Regions from separate parts of the Paenarthrobacter sp. TAF1 genome, predicted to be linked through region 2. Evidence: riboswitches for the same ligand, from Rfam matches in the RefSeq annotation. Region 2 holds a riboswitch; each other region holds the start of a gene.
The links. Region 2 has a riboswitch for cyclic di-AMP ahead of AB4Y81_RS17850 (C40 family peptidase). Riboswitches for the same ligand answer to the same signal wherever they lie in the genome.
Positions count from the first base shown of each region.

Region 1 (3,266 bases), on a different contig from region 2:
GCGGCGCTGGGCCGGCAGGCCGCGGATCTGAGCCGGACCGCGGATCTAAGCACCGGCAAGACTCAGCGTAAGAAACAGATAAGGCAGGTACCCGCGCGGGTACCTGCCTTATCTGATGCCGATGCGCTTGCCTGGCCGTTCACGGGGGAACGCGTCAGGAGCGCCTCAGCCGCTGGCAACTCCAGCGGCCCAAACGGCGCCGGAACGTTGCCGTGCGGCTGCTGTTGCAGTACCGCCCGTGCCAGCCGGTGTGCACGTTGGTGCGGGGCAACCGCGTGCTCACTGCAGTGCCTTCTGTGCGGCGTCAAGGAGCGATTCCAAGGTGGACGCCTGCGGCTGAGGCGACGTGCCTGCGGTGGGCTTGCCGGTGGGCCGGGGCTTTGCCGTTTGCGTTCCCGTCGGTGTTGGCGTCGGGGTCGGCGTGGGAGTGGTGGTCGGCGTCGGCGTCGTGGTGGGCGTCGGTGTTGCCGGCGGCGTCGTGATCGTGTCCGAGGGCACGTCGCCGGGCGCCGGCGCAGGTTGGGTCGGAGCCGGAGTGCCGGCTACGGGGGACGGCGCTGCGACTGCCGGGGCAGACGCCGAGGGGACCCAGACAGGGGCTGCCAGGGAAACGTGCGGTGAAGGAACCGACGACGGCGAAACCGCCACAGGCGCTTCCGGTACCGTCGCCTCCGGTACCGTGGCCGGTTGGCCTGCTTCGGATGACGATTGACCCGACGACGACGGGGAGGACGCTGTGGTGTAGGAAGCCCGGGGCGCAGGGGCTGCCGAGCCCGGTTGGCGGTCCTCGCCACCCTGGCCGCCGTTGGCTTCCTGGGCCGGACTTTCCTGACCGAAGAACGGAAGCTCCAGTGCCTGCCCGACGGTTCCCGCAGTCAGTACCAGGCCCAGCGCTCCGGCAACCACTGCCATGCGCTGGCTCATGTGTTTCACCGACGCGGCTTTCCGCAGAACAGCTTGGGGTTCGCGGCCAAATGAGGAGGTGGTGCCGAGGGTTGATGCCGTTACCGGCGGAGGTGTCTTGCGGGATGCCGCCGGGGCCGGGGCAGCCGCTTCGGCTGTGGCTTCCCCGCGGGTGGCTGCCTTGCGGGCGGCAACCACGGGAATGGCTGACGTGGGAGGCCCTGGTGTGGTGGATGCCGGAGCTGCGGCCCGCGCGGCTTCGACTACCGGAATCGCTGCGGTTGCCGGCTCCGGGCCTGCGGTTGCCGGCTCCGGAAGCGCAGGGGCTGCCTTCGGCTCGGCAGGGGCGATCACAGCCCTTGCCGCACGCTCACGCTCAGCGGCCCGGGCCGCAGCCCGTGTGGTGGGCGCAGCCGTAGCAGATGATGCCGGAGTGGGTGCCGTTACGGTGGGGATCGCCGTCGTGGCGGGTTCTGCTTGGGTGGGGATCGCCGTCGTGGCTGGTTCCGGGGATCCGCTGGGTTGGGCCCGACGGCGTCCGGTTGGCTTGGTGCGCTCGCGCTCGAGTTGCGCGCGGCGTGGGTTATCCATGGTTGGGGACATGGTTGTGCCTCTCAACGCCTGCGAGGTTAGCTGTCGGGTTCGGACGAGGCCGTCCGGCCGCGCGTGGCGGCTTCACCCCAAGGGCTTGCAGAGAAAACAAGCCCGGGAAACTGTGGGTCCCCCGTCTCTGCCGCGAGTCTGGCGGATCCTGGATTGCGGCAGAGCCCGGCGTCAATCCAGAAGCGGCCCAGCGGAGATCGGGTCGCCCTACGACCGTACAGGAGGCGGAAAGTAAAGTCACATTAATGTAACGGGCGGTAGTTCTGCCCCCGCGGGAGGGTGCTACCGCTTAGGCTTCGGGGCCGGTGCGGGGGCGGGGAGTTCGTGTTCGATTTTCCGGACCTGGTGGGCTTGATGTGTGGCAGGGCGGAAGACTTCGTCTGCGATCCCCAGCATGCCGCCTGCTGCGGCCCGCCGGACGCCGCGCTTGTTCTCCCGCGCAATCCAGTACCAAAGCGCGCCCATGAGCGCGGGAACTCCGAGCACTGCTGCCAACACGGCCAAGATGTCCATCCGCCAACACTAGCCTTGGGCACGTACTGGCCGGTAGACATGAGCTATGGACCTACCAGTGATGCCGCCCGTTTCGCCCATGCTCGCCAAGTCCGTCCCGAACATCCCCGACGTTGGGCATTACGAGCCCAAATGGGACGGTTTCCGGACCATCGTCTTCAAGGACGGGGACGACATCGTCCTGGGCAGCCGCAACGAGAAGCCCATGACCCGCTACTTCCCGGAGCTGGTGGAAGCGCTGAAGAAGAACCTTCCGGACAAGTGCGTTGTAGACGGCGAGATCATCCTGATCCAGGGCAACAGGCTTGAGTTCGAGGTGCTGCAGCAGCGAATCCATCCCGCGGACAGCCGGGTTCGGATGCTTGCGGAGAAGACGCCGGCGTCCCTGGTGGCGTTCGACCTGCTTGCCCTCGGCGACGAGGATCTGACCGGCCGGCCCTTCGCCGAGCGGCGCGCGGCCTTGGAGAAGGCCCTCGCCGACGCCCGGCCTCCTGTGTACGTAACGCCTGCGGTGACGGACCTGGGGCGCGCCAAGAAATGGTTCGTGCAGCTTGAGGGAGCAGGCCTCGACGGCGTGCTGTCGAAACCGCTCGACGGCACCTACCAGCCGAACAAGCGGGTGATGTTCAAGACGAAGCATGAGCGGACAGCCGATTGCGTGGTGGCCGGGTTCCGTTGGCACAAGACCGCGAAAGTTGTGGGGTCGATGCTTCTGGGGCTCTACGACGACTCAGGCCGGCTTCATCACGTCGGCGTCGTGGCGTCATTCTCCATGGCAAAGCGGGAGGCGTTGGTGGCGGAGCTTGAGCCCTACCAAGTGGAACTCGGCGACCATCCGTGGGGCGAGTGGGCCAAGCAGGACGATTCGCCCGGGGGGTCACGGATGCCCGGGGCGCAGAGCAGGTGGAGCGCTGGAAAGGACTTCTCCTTTGTGCCGCTGCGCCCCGAACTGGTGATCGAGGTGGCCTACGACTACATGGAGGGTGACCGGTTCCGCCACACGACGCAGTTCCGTCGGTGGCGGCCGGACCGGACTCCTGAAAGTTGCACGTACTCGCAGCTGGAAGAGCCTGCGGAGTACGACCTTGGGGAGATCCTGAGCCTGCCGTAGTGGCCCGGCGGGGAACTACTCCTCGTGCCCTTGGTCGCTGCTCATGCTGCCTTCGGCGGGCGGGGTTTCTCCCGGGGGCACGCCGCCGCCTGGCTCGAGGCCTGTGACGTTTCCATCCAGGGGGTCGGGATTGGCC
Region 1 covers NZ_JBFRDO010000013.1:71,414-74,679, forward strand. The annotation lists gene AB4Y81_RS16065 (PucR family transcriptional regulator) at 1-31, shown strand, start outside; gene AB4Y81_RS16070 (hypothetical protein) at 280-1,494, opposite strand; cyclic di-AMP (ydaO/yuaA leader) riboswitch at 1,510-1,660, opposite strand; gene AB4Y81_RS16075 (hypothetical protein) at 1,789-2,019, opposite strand; gene AB4Y81_RS16080 (ATP-dependent DNA ligase) at 2,066-3,130, shown strand; gene AB4Y81_RS16085 (DUF6480 family protein) at 3,146-3,266, opposite strand, start outside.
Region 1: it holds a riboswitch for cyclic di-AMP, as region 2 does, so the genes downstream of both, AB4Y81_RS16070 (hypothetical protein) here and AB4Y81_RS17850 (C40 family peptidase) in region 2, are expected to answer to the same signal.

Region 2 (3,266 bases):
AGTGCTGACGGCCACTGAGGCGTTCGTGGCCGGAGCCGCGGTGGCGGTGGACTTGGTCGATGCCTTGGCCTCAACCTTTGCCGGAGCCTCTTCAACCACGGGAGCCGGAGCTTCCACGGTGGTGACCACGGGACGCTCGTAAGAGATGGCAACCGTGGAGTCCGCAGCGATGGTGGCCTGGGCAACAGACTGGACATCGAGGGCGGACGTCGACGTCGATTCGCGGTCGACATTCGTCTCAGCAGCATTGGCAGCGATACCGCTGGTCAGCACCAAGCCTGAAGCTGCGGCGATGACTGCTGCCTGGCGGCCGACGCCACCGGCGTTGACGGTGACGGCCTTTGCGATGACGGCAAGCGAGCTGGTCTTGGGGGCCTCAGCGCGGTGCCGTGCAACTTTGTGTGCACTGGTCATTGTTTTCTCTTTCGTATCCGCAGGCAGTTGGGGTACCTGTGGGTAGTGGGTCAGCTGGCAGGGGTACGTCAGCCGGCCCCGAATCGGGTTGTTTCTAGCGGAGGGTGAAGAACGAAGACGTGCCGGTGGAGGCCACGGAGTGCAGCAGGGTTCCCTGGCCCGGGTTCAAAGCACTGATCATCATGCCGTTGCCGACGTAGATGCCTACGTGCGCACCGCCGTTCTGCATGACCAGGTCACCGGGCTGGGGGGCGCTGGTGGGCTTCATGGCCGTCCAGGCGTTGACGCGGGGGATGCTGATGCCGGCCTGGGCGTAGACCCACTGGGTGAAGCCGGAGCAGTCCCAGCCGCTCGGAGTAGTGCCGCCCCATACGTAAGGCGAGCCGATTCCTGTGTAGGCAATCGCTGCGAGCCCGGATGCTGCCGCGCTGGAGGCGGACTCCTTGGCTTCGGAGGACTGGGCAGTGACTGCAGTAGCTTCATCCGCCGTGCGCTCTGTGACCAGGGCCGCACGCTGGACAACCTTGGGGGCTTCCTTGGTGGCCACGACGGGGCTCTCGAAGGAGACGGTGGCAGTTGGCTCTGCAGTGACCACTGCGGTGGCAGCCAGCTGCTGGGTGCTGGAGACTTCCGAGGTGGAGACGTCGGTGTCAGCGGCGTGAGCCGGCAACCCGACAGTAAGGACGAGGCCTGAGGCTGCTGCCAGCACGGCGGCCTGGCGGCCAACGGTACCGGCGTTCGAGGAAACAGCCTTCGAAAGAGTGTTCAACGGGTTCGAACGAACCGATTCAGCGCGATGGCGCGCAGGGGTAGTGCGTGATGACACGTAGGTAGCCTCTCCCAATGCCTGCGAGGTGAGCTGTCGGATTCGGATGGGAGTCATCCGGCCGCGCTGCTTCACTGGGAAACTTTGCGACTTAACCCCAAGGCCTTCATTCGAAGACCAGAAGTGGTTCCCCCGCCCCTGCCAGACGATTTTGCGAACGGACCTTGAGTGGTGGCAGAGCTAGGCAATCCACTCAAGTGCACCGGCCCCCTAAAAAGCCGATGCGCTCTGAAGGTTATAACAATTGAAAGCGAATGTCACATTCAGGTCACGAGGCCTGTCATCAATGCGAGAGAGCACCATCAACTGGCTTAGAGCCAGCCCATGGGGTCAACGACCTCGCCGTTGACCTGTACTTCGAAGTGGAGGTGGCAGCCGGTGGAGGCGCCTGTGGTGCCGCTCAGGGCTACGGTGTCCCCGCGGTTGACCGTCTGGCCCACCTGGACGTTGAAGGACGACAGGTGGTTGTACGTGGTCTCCAGGCCGTTGCCGTGATCCACAACCACGCGGTTGCCTCCGCCGTACTCGTGCCACCCGGCAAAAGTCACTTTGCCTGCTGCAGCTGCATGCACGGCAGTTCCGCATTGGGCCACGAAGTCCTGGCCGCGGTGGAAGTCGCCGGTGCCGCCCGTGAGGGGGCTGACGCGGTAACCGAAGGGGGAAGCGGTGGTGAGCGTGTCGAGGGGGCTGCCGAGGGTGCCCACGGAAGAAGCACGCTGGATGCTGCCGGCCGACTGGGCGCTGAGCAGTTGCTTCAGTTTTCCGTCAGGGTCCGCAGCGGTGGCTACAGCTGCGCGGCTGAAGTCGATTTTGGCTGATGCTGCCGCGGAAACCTCGGGCTGGCTTCCCACAGTGCCGCCAACGGCCAGGGCAGATTCGGACTGTCCCGATTCCGAGGTGGCCATGACGGGGCTGGTGGCCGGCAGGCCGACAGTCAGGGCAAGTCCGGTGGCGGCAAGCGCAACTCCGGCCTTCTGCCCGACGCCACTTGCTGCGGCGAAGTCGGCAACCTGGCGCAACGGGCTCTTACGGCGGCGCACCTGGCGTTCGGTGTCGCGGGGCCGGATCTCCGTTACGACGCGGGCTGGCCGCAGCTCAGTAGCGGGGCCGGACGCACGGCGGCGGCCCCTGACGTTCTGCGATGTCAAACTCTGTTCCTCTCTGAAAAGCCTGCGAAGTTAGCTGTCGGATTCGGGTCAGAGAGTTCAAAGACCCGGTCCGCACGAAGCGCTCACGGCACACAGGTATCCAAGGAGGGACTTGCATCAATGGGCACTTCTGCTGCGGACTTCACCCCAAGGCTGCTTCTTTAGACAGCCGCTTGTGGTTCCCCCGCCTCTGCCAGTGGTGATGGTTCACCCGATCCGCTGGCAGAGCTCGGCTCCGGATCAGGTAACGCTTTGGTATCAGCGCTAGTAGATAACTATAGGGGATTAAGGCCCTTGGTAATAAATTCGTTATCAACAGAAAGACGCCTGCGGCGGCGGGCCCTTATCATCAATTTCGAAAAACCGCAGGTCACACGCGCGCCAAAGCCCCTCAAAGTGAGGTTTGACACTGCCGGGAGGGTTGTCGGACCGGAAGACTGTCAGTTGAGGGACACGAAGACGTGCGCTGCAACTTCAGGCGGGAGCTCCAAGGCTCCTTCGATGCCGGGCACCCGGACGGAGATGTATTCGCCCACGCGCTCGAGGGAGACCGGCGCCCCGGGCCGGATTCCACCCTCATCCAACTGGGTGAGCAGTTCCGGCTCCACCTGGATGGGCTCGGCCAGCCGCGTGACAACCACCCGGGAGTCGGAGGCGTAGCCGTCCATGGCCTGCAGGAGGTTCACGTCGATCCGGGGGAACTGTGTTCCGGCCATGCCTCCCAGTGCTTCCAGTCCCGGAATCGGATTTCCGTAAGGTGACTCGGTGGGATGCTCAAGCAGTTCATAGAGCCGGCGCTCCACGCGCTCGCTCATCACGTGCTCCCAGCGGCAGGCTTCATCATGCACGTATGCCCAGTCGAGTCCGATGACATCGGC
Region 2 covers NZ_JBFRDO010000017.1:41,927-45,192, forward strand. The annotation lists gene AB4Y81_RS17845 (NlpC/P60 family protein) at 1-414, opposite strand, end outside; gene AB4Y81_RS17850 (C40 family peptidase) at 509-1,183, opposite strand; cyclic di-AMP (ydaO/yuaA leader) riboswitch at 1,245-1,406, opposite strand; gene AB4Y81_RS17855 (M23 family metallopeptidase) at 1,552-2,388, opposite strand; cyclic di-AMP (ydaO/yuaA leader) riboswitch at 2,393-2,633, opposite strand; gene AB4Y81_RS17860 (metal-dependent transcriptional regulator) at 2,829-3,266, opposite strand, start outside.

Region 3 (3,266 bases), on a different contig from region 2:
TCTCCATGCCTCTGGCCCCCTCGAATCCGCCCCGCGACAGTGGGCAGTCCACACCGCCAACGGGGTTCTCCTGGCAGACCATATTGTGGTCACACGCTGCGCCCAGAGCCAGCTGCGCCGCATGCTGGCCGAACTTGGAATCGCCGTCGGGCAGAACCTGGTCTCCGCGATGCGGGCAGTGGGAATGCACCTGGTGGGCGTGGGCGAGCTCATTACGCCCAGCCCCAAGGAAGTCCTGCGGCAAGCCAAGGCAGTGGGCCAGGCAATCTCCACCAAAGTGGCGCTCCCGGGCGGCCCGGGTATCGCCATCGCCTAGCCGGCATCATTCACGGCAGCCGCAACACGAAGTTTAAACGCCAAAGGCCGGTGTCCTCGAAGATGATCTTCGGAGACACCGGCCTTTGCGTTGAAGCGTGAGGCTTATGCGCCAGCGCGTACGTACGTGATGGGACCAGTAGCGGTCAACCAGCTGATCGGGTGGATGCCCGTCTGATTGCCGTTGATTCCACCGCTGATTGCCTGGCCGTTGCCGATGTAGATGGCGACGTGGCCGGACTGGACGATCATGTCGCCCGGCTGCGGGTCGCTGACAACCTTGCCGTAGTTCATGAACTGCATGGGGGCGAGGTCGCCAACCGGAATGCCGGCGGAACCGAGGGCCCGCTCAACCATGGCGGTGCAGTCCTGCATGATGCCGATCTGGGCGTAAGCCGAGGCAACCATGGCAGCGTTGACGCCGCCGGCAGCGGGAGCAGCAGCTACAGGAGCAGCAGCAGGTGCAACAGCGGCCGGAGCTGCAACTGCAGCCTGGGCAGCTACGGGAGCCGCAGCTGCGGCAGCGGTAACGGCAGCCGGCTTGGCAGCGGGGGCTTCAACTACAGGAGCCGGCTTTTCGATGACCGGAGCTGCAACGGAAGCAACAGCCGGACGCTCGAAGTTGATGGTAGCCGTAGAAAGAGCGGTAACAACCTTGGTGGGGGCCTCGGAAGCGGTCTCGGCGACCGTGGCGGGGCTGGCATCGCGCTGGACCGGAGCCTCTGCAGCGTGTGCAGCGACAGAGCCGGTCAGAACGAGTCCGGAAGCTGCTGCGATAACAGCTGCCTGGCGGCCAGCGCCGGAAGCGTTGCTCGCAACTGCCTTGGAGATGGAGATGAACGGATTAGGACGTACGCTGTCCGCCTTACGACGGCCGCGAAGAATGCGTGAAGACATGAAAGAGCCTCTCCCGATGCCTGCGAGGTTAGCTGTCGGATTCGGATGGGAGTCACCCGGCCACTATCCCCCGCTGTTCAGCGGAAGCTTCGTGACTTCACCCCAAGGCACGCTCGAAAGCGGCCCAAAATGGGTTCCCCGTCTCTGCCGTAGGTTTGTCTGCGAACGGATTCCGGACTGCGGCAGAGCTAGGCAATCAGGCCGGAAGTGCCCGCTACGTGGAACAGGCACAGGTACTACCGTACGCGATGATCCCGTCGAAGTCACATTTAAGTAACGAGGACTGCGGCTTTGGCGTGTCGCGGTAACCGAACCGAGATATTCGCAGCTACGTAGAAAAGCCCGCTATTCTGCGGCTTCCGGGCGGTTTTCGTCGTCCGATCCGGCAAGTTTCCTGCGGGCTGTAACGGCGAGGAAGATCACGAGCGCAACCGCAACAACCGCAATGACAACAATGCTCCAGGGGAATGGCTGGGACGCATCTGCCGCGGGCGAACTGCTGGCTGTTCCCGGAGGCGCCGTACCCGCGGACGGCACCGTTCCCGAGGTGGCCGAAGCGGACGCCGAAGGTGCCGCCGAGCCGCTTGCCGCCGTCGTGCTTCCCGCTGTGGCCGTGAACTTGAAGGTGCCCTCAATGGGGTGCGAATCGGAGCTGACAACGCGCCACACCACCGTGTACTCCCCCGCCGGCGCGCCGGCCCGGAGCTTCTGCACGGCCTGGCTGTCGATGATCTCGACCGGCCCGTCTGCCCAGTTCTCGCCGCCTGAGGTTACGGAGACGCCCGATCCGATGGCCAGCGGCCGGTTGTTGAACGTAATGGAGACCGACGCCGGCACTTCAGCCACGGTTGCACCGTTCGCCGGCGCTGTGGATTCCGCGACGTCGTGCGCGGACGCCGGAGCCGCGGAAAACAGCAGGGCAGACGCGAGGGCAAGGGCGGCGACGACGGCGGCCAGAAGCGGGCGGATGGTACGCATGGGGCGGTTTCTCCTAGTGTTGGCTTCCTTACAGACTAGGGGAATGGTCCGAAGCTCCCACATTCAACGGCATAGGATTTGAGAGCACACTCCCCCCAATACCCGGAGACCTTCATGCTTAAACAAGGTTCTGCAGTGGACCGCTATTTCAAGATTTCCGAACGTGGCTCCACGTACTCAAGGGAAATCCGTGGCGGCTTCGCGACATTCTTCGCCATGAGCTACATCGTTGTGCTGAACCCGCTGATCCTCTCGGGGGCAGACTCCAGCGGAGCTTCCCTGGGCTTCACCGCGGTCGCAGCCACCACGGCGTTCGTCGCCGGCATCCTGACCATCCTCATGGGCGCCTGGGCCAAGCACCCCTTCGCTGTGGCCACCGGGCTGGGCGTGAATGCGTTCGTCGCCGTTACCGTGGCCTCGCACCCGCAGCTGACCTGGCCCGACATGATGGGCCTTGTTGTCCTCTCCGGCGTCACGATGCTCATCCTGGTGCTCACCGGCTTCCGCACCGCGGTTTTCAAGGCTGTGCCGGAGGCGTTGAAGACGGCGATCGTGGTGGGCATCGGCTTGTTCATTGCCCTGATCGGCCTGGTGAACGCCGGTTTCGTCCGGCGCATCCCGGACGCTGCGGGCACGACGGTTCCGCTGGGACTCGGTGTTGACGGGAAGCTCATGGGCTGGCCCACTCTGGTGTTTGCCGTCGGTTTGATCCTGACCATCGCCCTGGTGGTCCGCAAGGTCCGTGGTGCGATCCTGATCGGCATCGTGGTCTCCACTGCGCTGGCTGCGATCCTCGAGTTCACCCTCCACATCGGCCCCAGCTTCGATGGCAAGAACGTCAACCCCCGCGGCTGGTCCCTGGTGGCCCCCACTTTGTCGGAGTGGGGCGCTCCGGACCTCTCCCTGATCGGCAAGGCCAACCCCTTCGGGGCCTTCGAACACCTCGGCTTCATCGCCGCGGCGCTGCTGGCATTCGTGATCCTGCTGAGCATCTTCTTCGACGCCATGGGCACCATGGTGGGCCTGGCCAATGAGGCCGGAACGGTGGACAAGGACGGCAACATCCCGAACGTTGA
Region 3 covers NZ_JBFRDO010000035.1:9,084-12,349, forward strand. The annotation lists gene AB4Y81_RS21260 (FAD-binding protein) at 1-316, shown strand, start outside; gene AB4Y81_RS21265 (NlpC/P60 family protein) at 421-1,212, opposite strand; cyclic di-AMP (ydaO/yuaA leader) riboswitch at 1,216-1,383, opposite strand; gene AB4Y81_RS21270 (copper resistance CopC family protein) at 1,558-2,190, opposite strand; gene AB4Y81_RS21275 (NCS2 family permease) at 2,305-3,266, shown strand, end outside.
Region 3: it holds a riboswitch for cyclic di-AMP, as region 2 does, so the genes downstream of both, AB4Y81_RS21265 (NlpC/P60 family protein) here and AB4Y81_RS17850 (C40 family peptidase) in region 2, are expected to answer to the same signal.